2 regions of the Bradyrhizobium sp. USDA 372 genome follow, and region 1 is predicted to be linked to the other one. Evidence: predicted binding sites of a transcription regulator. Region 1 holds the regulator's gene; the other holds the start of a gene.
What was found. Region 1 encodes LexA, which represses DNA repair genes until DNA is damaged. Its sites were predicted from a motif close to TGTTCNNNNTGTGTTCNG; they were not measured.
Positions count from the first base shown of each region.

Region 2: the regulator LexA is predicted to act here: its motif matches at 1,601-1,618, upstream of AB7M16_RS14095 (ribonuclease T2).

Region 1 covers NZ_JBRJHR010000001.1:587,754-591,039, reverse strand. The annotation lists gene AB7M16_RS02860 (ComEC/Rec2 family competence protein) at 1-28, shown strand, start outside; gene AB7M16_RS02855 (hypothetical protein) at 153-587, opposite strand; gene lexA (transcriptional repressor LexA) at 963-1,664, opposite strand; gene AB7M16_RS02845 (molybdopterin molybdotransferase MoeA) at 1,841-3,049, opposite strand; gene AB7M16_RS02840 (hypothetical protein) at 3,269-3,286, opposite strand, start outside.
Region 2 covers NZ_JBRJHR010000001.1:2,958,032-2,961,317, reverse strand. The annotation lists gene AB7M16_RS14100 (23S rRNA (adenine(2030)-N(6))-methyltransferase RlmJ) at 1-734, opposite strand, end outside; gene AB7M16_RS14095 (ribonuclease T2) at 863-1,555, opposite strand; gene AB7M16_RS14090 (hypothetical protein) at 1,673-2,134, opposite strand; gene AB7M16_RS14085 (hypothetical protein) at 2,317-2,625, shown strand; gene AB7M16_RS14080 (DUF3617 domain-containing protein) at 2,671-3,201, shown strand.

The DNA.
Region 1 (3,286 bases):
GGAGGCCGACTTGCAGGCCGACGATTGAAGATCGATGCGGGGAAAATCGGTCCGACGGGATCCCGCAGGACGCAAACCATACCATCTCGCCGGCCGCGGCCGGCGATGGCATTTGAATTTGGCCCTCGACTTTTCGGTCGGGGCCGACGGCGTCAGCCGATCGGCAGGCGCGTGATCGTGGGCCGCGTGTCGGCGACGATCTGCGGCTTGTGCTCGCGCTCGATGGCTTGCTGCGTCACCGGCAATTGCAGCACGGTCGCGCGCTGGCCTTCGACGAGCTGCGTCACCAGCACGTACTTGCCGTCCGGGAATTCGATCGCGTCATGATGGCGATCGGGAATGTGCGGGTCGATCTTGCCGAACTTGCCGACGCGGGAGTTGACGGTTCGCGTCCAGATCCAGCGGTTGTCATAGCGGACGTTATCGGCGAAAGCGAGCTCCGTTCCCGGCAGCAGACAGACCGCGACGGAGAGATCGGCTTCGGAGGCGAAGCCGCGCGTCGAGGTGCCGCGGAAGGTTGTCGTGACGATCGTCTCGCCAACTTCGGCGGGGCGCGTCGCGACGGCATGCAGGCTATAGTCACACATCGGGTGCTCCTCATACTGGGATAGCGACCCGCGTCTCTTTCGAGGCGCAGGCCTCTATCAGAGTGGAAGCCTCCAACGCTCTGCTCGGTTATGGGCAAATCTGCGGCTCGCATCCGCAGCACGCGATCACATTATCTTTCCCGGATTCGATAGGAACAAACCTCGCGTCCTTGCATTTGGCCCGCACTATCGGCGCTGTCGGCACAACTCTACCGGCGGAGCGAAATGGCCGCGTGTCCGCATGGGCGAGTGTCGCGCGGGAAGAGGCGCCGAACAGTCAGCGCAGAACCAGAAAGACCATCCAGCCGGAGCGGACAAGTATCCGCTCCAATCTTGGATCGACGATCGAAGCGCGCGTAGCGCTTACTTCCGGTATCAGTACTTCCGGTAAAGCCCGATCAGCTTGCCCTGGATCTTCACGCGGTTCGGCGGAAGAATGCGGACCTCGTAGGCGGCATTGGCGGGCTCGAGCGCGATCGAGGCGCCGCGGCGGCGGAAGCGTTTGAGCGTGGCCTCCTCGTCGTCGATCAGCGCCACCACGATGTCGCCGGTATTGGCGGTCTCGTTGCGCTGGATCAGCGCCATGTCGCCGTCGAGGATGCCGGCCTCGACCATCGAATCGCCGCGCACCTCGAGCGCGTAGTGCTCGCCGGAGCCAAGCATGTCCGGCGGGACGCTGATGGTGTGGCTGCGGGTCTGCAGCGCCTCGATCGGCGTGCCGGCCGCGATGCGGCCCATTACGGGCACCGCGACGGGGCGCTCGCCCTCATCCGCGGGCGGGCTGGAGCTCGCGCGCACCTTGCCGAGATTGCCCTCGATGACGCTCGGGGTGAAGCCGCGGCGATTGCCGGCTGCGGCCTGGAGCTCGGGCAGCTTGATCACCTCGATGGCACGGGCGCGGTTGGGCAGGCGGCGAATGAAGCCGCGCTCCTCGAGCGCAGTGATCAGGCGATGAATGCCTGACTTCGAGCGCAGGTCGAGCGCATCCTTCATCTCGTCGAAGGACGGCGGCACGCCGCTTTCCTTCAGACGTTCGCTGATGAACCGCAGAAGCTCGTATTGTTTGCGCGTCAACATCTCGACCAAAGTCCCCCGGTTGATGTCGTTCGATTCCGAGACGATGAAGTCGGCAATAAGCCGCTACATCCTCGAAACAAATCATGAACGGACACTATATGTTCGATATGTGTTCCGCAACTGCTTAATTTATGGTGAACGAGGCCGAACTCGCGGAATGCGTGTGGCCGGGCATCTCAGACGGGCAGCCGCAGCACCTCGCAAGGTGTGCCGGCCTCGGCCTTTGGCGCGAACGGTGCGCGCACGAGAAGTACCTGTGCCGCAGAGAGATTCGCAAGCAGGGAGGAGTCCTGATGGCTGACGGGAAGGGCGACGCGCGTGCCGTCGTCGCGCACCTCCAGCCGCGCACGCAGATAATCCTCGCGCTGGTCGTTGGCGCCGAGATCGCGGCCCAGCACGGCGCGCTCGCGCTGATGATGAATCACTGAACCGCCCGACAGGGCGCGAATCAAGGGCACCATGAACAGGAAGGCGCACACGTATGACGACACGGGATTGCCGGGCAGGCCGATCACGCGCATCGCGCCGAGGCGACCATGCATCATCGGCTTGCCGGGCCGGATCGCGATCTTCCAGAACGCCATCTCGATGCCTTCGCCCTTGAGCGCCTGCTGGACCAGATCGTGGTCGCCGACCGACGCACCGCCGGTCGTGACCAGGATGTCGGCACCGCTCTCGCGCGCGCGGCGGATGCCGGCGGACGTGGACTCCAGCGTATCGGCGGCAATTCCGAGGTCGATGGTCTCGGCGCCCTCGCTGCGGGCAAGGGCGTGCAGGGCATAGCCATTGGAATAGACGATCTGACCGGGACCAGGCGCGGTGCCCGGCATGACCAGCTCGTCGCCGGTGGCGAGAATCGCGACCCTCGGGCGGCGAATGACCGCGAGCTGCGGATGATTCATTCCGGCGGCGAGGGCGAGATCGCGCTCGGTGAGACGGATTCCCTTGCGCAGCAGCACGTCGCCTTCGCGGAAGTCGACGCCCGCAGAGCGGATGTGCCGGCCGTAAACTGCGGCTTCCTTGATCGTGACATGCTTGCCGTCGGCAATTGTGTCTTCCTGGATCACGACGGCATCGGCGCCGTCGGGAACGACGCCGCCGGTGAAGATCCGCACGGCTTCGCCGGGGCCGACCCTTCCCGCGAACGGCCGACCCGCCGCGACCTCACCCACGACGGTCAGCCTGGACTCGATGGCCGCGTCGGACGCGCGCACGGCATAGCCGTCCATCGCCGACATCGCCTCCGGCGGCTGCGTGCGCCGCGCCGCGACATCGTGCGCGAGCACACGATGGTGGGCCTCGTCGAGGCGAACCATCTCTTCAGCCAGCGGCTCGGCGCCGGTCAGCACCGCGGCGAGCGCGTCAGAAACCGGCATCAGGGCCACGGGCGAACTCCTGCTGAGCACATCGGTAAATGGGCGGCGAGAGTTCTAGCCGAGTGCAGGCGTGAGGCAAAGCAGCACGCGGGATGATTTATCCTGCGTGATCGCTGGGTGGAGGAGGTCGGCTCAACTCCGCCGCGGCATGATGCGGAAGGCGAGGCAGACCGGAACGAGGATAGCCATGGCAAGGACGAGAATGACGAGCGCCACGGCCAACATCGGTCAACGCTCCGTCGGATC
Region 2 (3,286 bases), 2.4 Mb from region 1:
GTGGAAGTGAGGGCGGCGCTGTCGGCTTGCGGCGCGACGCTGAATTCGAGGCGCAGGCATTTTCCGGTCGGCTTTGCTGCAGCTGCGAGCCGCGCCACGGTTTGCGCCAGCGTGTCGGTAGCGCGCCGGTTCTTGGCGGGATACCAGATTACGTAGATACCGGTCGGCCATTTCGCGAACGCCGCCGAGAAGACTTCGCCGAGCCGCTCGAACTCGTCTTTGGCCTCGAAGGGCGGATCGATCAGCACGAGGCCGCGCCGCTCCTTCGGCGGCACGAAAGCCGGCAGCGCCACCCAGCCGTCGAGATCGACCACGCGGGCCTGCTCGTCGCGGCGCAGCGCGTCGATCAGCGCTTTCCGTGCCTTCGGCTCGAGCTCGCAGGCGACGAGCCGGTCCTGCGGCCTGAGCAGGCCGCGCGCGATCAACGGCGAGCCTGGATAGACCTTCAGCTCGCTCTTCGGATTGAAGGCGCGGACGATGTCGAGATAGGGCTTCGTCAGCGCCGCGCTCTCGTTCGACAGGCGCGCCTGCAGCAGCCGGGCAATGCCGGTCAGCCATTCGCCGCCGCGGCGCGCCTCGTCGCCGTCGAGATCGTAGAGGCCGGCGCCGGCATGGGTGTCGATGACGCGGAACGCTGCCGGCTTGTCCTGCAGATAAGTGAGGATGCGCGCCAGCACGATGTGCTTGATGACATCGGCGAAGCTGCCGGCGTGGAAGGCGTGGCGGTAGTTCATGGGATAGGACTACGTTGTCTGGCGCGATCCCATCCCCTTGTCATTGCGAGCGCAGCGAAGCAATCCAGAATCTTTCCGCGGAGGCAGTCTGGATTGCTTCGTCGCAAGGGCTCCTCGCAATGACGGGCCTACCCGCCCCTGATCGGCGGCATCGTCACCTGGTCGCGGCGGCAGGCGCGGCGCTCGATCTCGTCGCAGGCGCGGAATTGCAGGTCCTTGCTGAGGCAGATGCGGACCTCGGACAGCCGTGTCCGGTTGCAGGTGACCGAGACGGCGGCATTGCTGAGACCCGGATTGGCCTTGATGAAGGCCTCCTCGACCTCCGCCGGCGCGACGGTCTTGGGCTGTGACAGATCGAGATACTCGGTCGGAATCTTGATCGCGGCGCGCGCCTTGCGGATCATCTCGAAATAGCTGCGGCCCTCGAGCCCGGAACAGGTGCCGTGCTTGTCCCACTCGTTGAAGATCAGGCCCGGCGCCGGCATCAGGTCGAGCATCGAGGAGACGATGTTGCGGTTCAGGCGCGGCGCCGGCCGCTGGCAGTATTCCGGAAAACCGTTCTCGTATTGCGGCCACAGCCCATGCACCACGAACGCGTAGGGCCGGCCGCCGCATTGCATCTGGGACCGGCCGCCGCGTTCGGCTGCTTCCTCGCAGAACGAGGGCGACCACGACAGCGACAGCACATAGAAATCGAACTCGCCGGGTGCGTTCTGCCGCTTGTCCTGCGCCTTCGCACCGCCGGCGAGGGTGGCCAACCCCGCGGCGAGGATCAGCGAGATCATCAGATGGGACAACGAACGCAATCTGGAGTGAAACATGGCGACGCCCCTCAACTAGACTGTGCACACAGCCTAGCAGGCAATGGGAACATTTCAAGAACAAAATTGGGGCGGCAGTCGTCGGCCGGCTGATCAGCCCGAATCAGCCGCTTCCGGTCAGGGCTTGGCGGCGCGGCAGGCCGGATTGTAGGCCCAGTTGCGGTCGACGCCGACCACGCACCACTCGACGCCGTTGCCGTAGCCGGCGAAGCCGCCATCCTCAATGAGCGAGAAATGCACCTTGCGTACCTTGCCGTCGGTGAGCATGGCGTCAGCGGTGCAATAGCGGCGCGGAATGTTGTCGGACTGCCAGGGGCGGAACGCGACCTCGCGAACGGCGGAGAAGCCGGTGATCTTCAACGGGGAATTCCAGAACCCGCTTTCCTTTTCCCAGAATTGGGTGGCGATCGTCGGCAGCGCCCTGTCGCAATCGGCCACGGCGCCGTCATAGCGCGGCCCGCTCAGCCAGAAATTCAGCTCGAGCGGATTGGCGGCCCTGGCCTCGCCGAGCGACAGCGCTCCCAACATGAGGCCGAGCACGGCGGCAAAGCGGAGCGATTTCTGGGAGGGGGCGCGCATGGTCAATCCGGACAGCTGGCTCTTGCGAAGGTCGGACGGTGCCGCGAAGGTTGGGGGAGGTCAAGTGCAGCGCGGCAACACTTCGCCAGGACTTGGCGAAGATGTCGCGGCCAACAGGGTTCGGTTCTTTTCACGCCCCTCCCGGCACCGTAAACTGGCGCCAGCCAATTGGAGTGACGGGAATGCGAATCATTGCGGCCGCGGGCCTTCTTGCCAGCCTGGTTGTGTCGGGCATGATGGCGAGCCAGTCGGCGCGCGCCGACATCTTTGCTCCGGTGCCGCCGTTCAAGGGCAACGACACCGGCGGCATCATCGCCTATTCGATGGCGACCCAGGTCGATGCGCGTCAGGTCGCGGTCGATCACTGCGCCCGCTACGGCAAGGTCGCGAAATTCCTGGGCGTGCAGGCCTATGAGGGCGGCTACATCTCGTTCGCCTGCCGCTGGGTGCCCTATGGCGCCGCCGATCGGCCGATCCGCACGCTCTACTGAGGCGCTGTCGTAGCGCCGCACTTCTCTCAGCCGGGAGCCTTCGACATGACGCGCAAATTCGCTTTGCTCGGCTCGACGCTCTGCCTCGCGTTGTCGGCAGGCGGCGCCAGCGCCGACGACCTGCCGGTACGCAAACCCGGTCTTTGGGAGATGAAGCTGGTCACATCAGGCTCGCCGGTGCCCGAAATGACTATGCAGCACTGCACCGACGAGACCGTCGACAAGGAGATGGGCAACAACGTCTCCCCGATGGCCAAGCAGATCTGCGCCAAGCAGGAGATCAAGAAGACTGCGACCGGCTATGTCAGCGATTCCGAGTGCAGCGTCGCCGGCGTCAGCACGACCTCGCATGCGGAGATCACCGGCGATTTCAACTCGGCCTACACGGTGAAGACGACCTCGCATGCGCAAGGCGGCGTCGCCGGCACGGCCGGGCGCGATAGCACCACGACGCTGCAAGCCAAGTGGCTCGGGGCCTGCAAGCCGGATCAGAAGCCCGGCGACATCGTCATGCCCGGCGGCTTCAAGATGAACACGCGCGACATGGACAAGCTGAAGGCGCTGCTGCCGAAGTAGGCGTGCTCGGCGCGCGCGGACGGAGCGCTCCCTCGCCCCGTTCTTACGGAGAGAGGGTTGGGGTGAGGGGCCTCTCTCCGCGAAC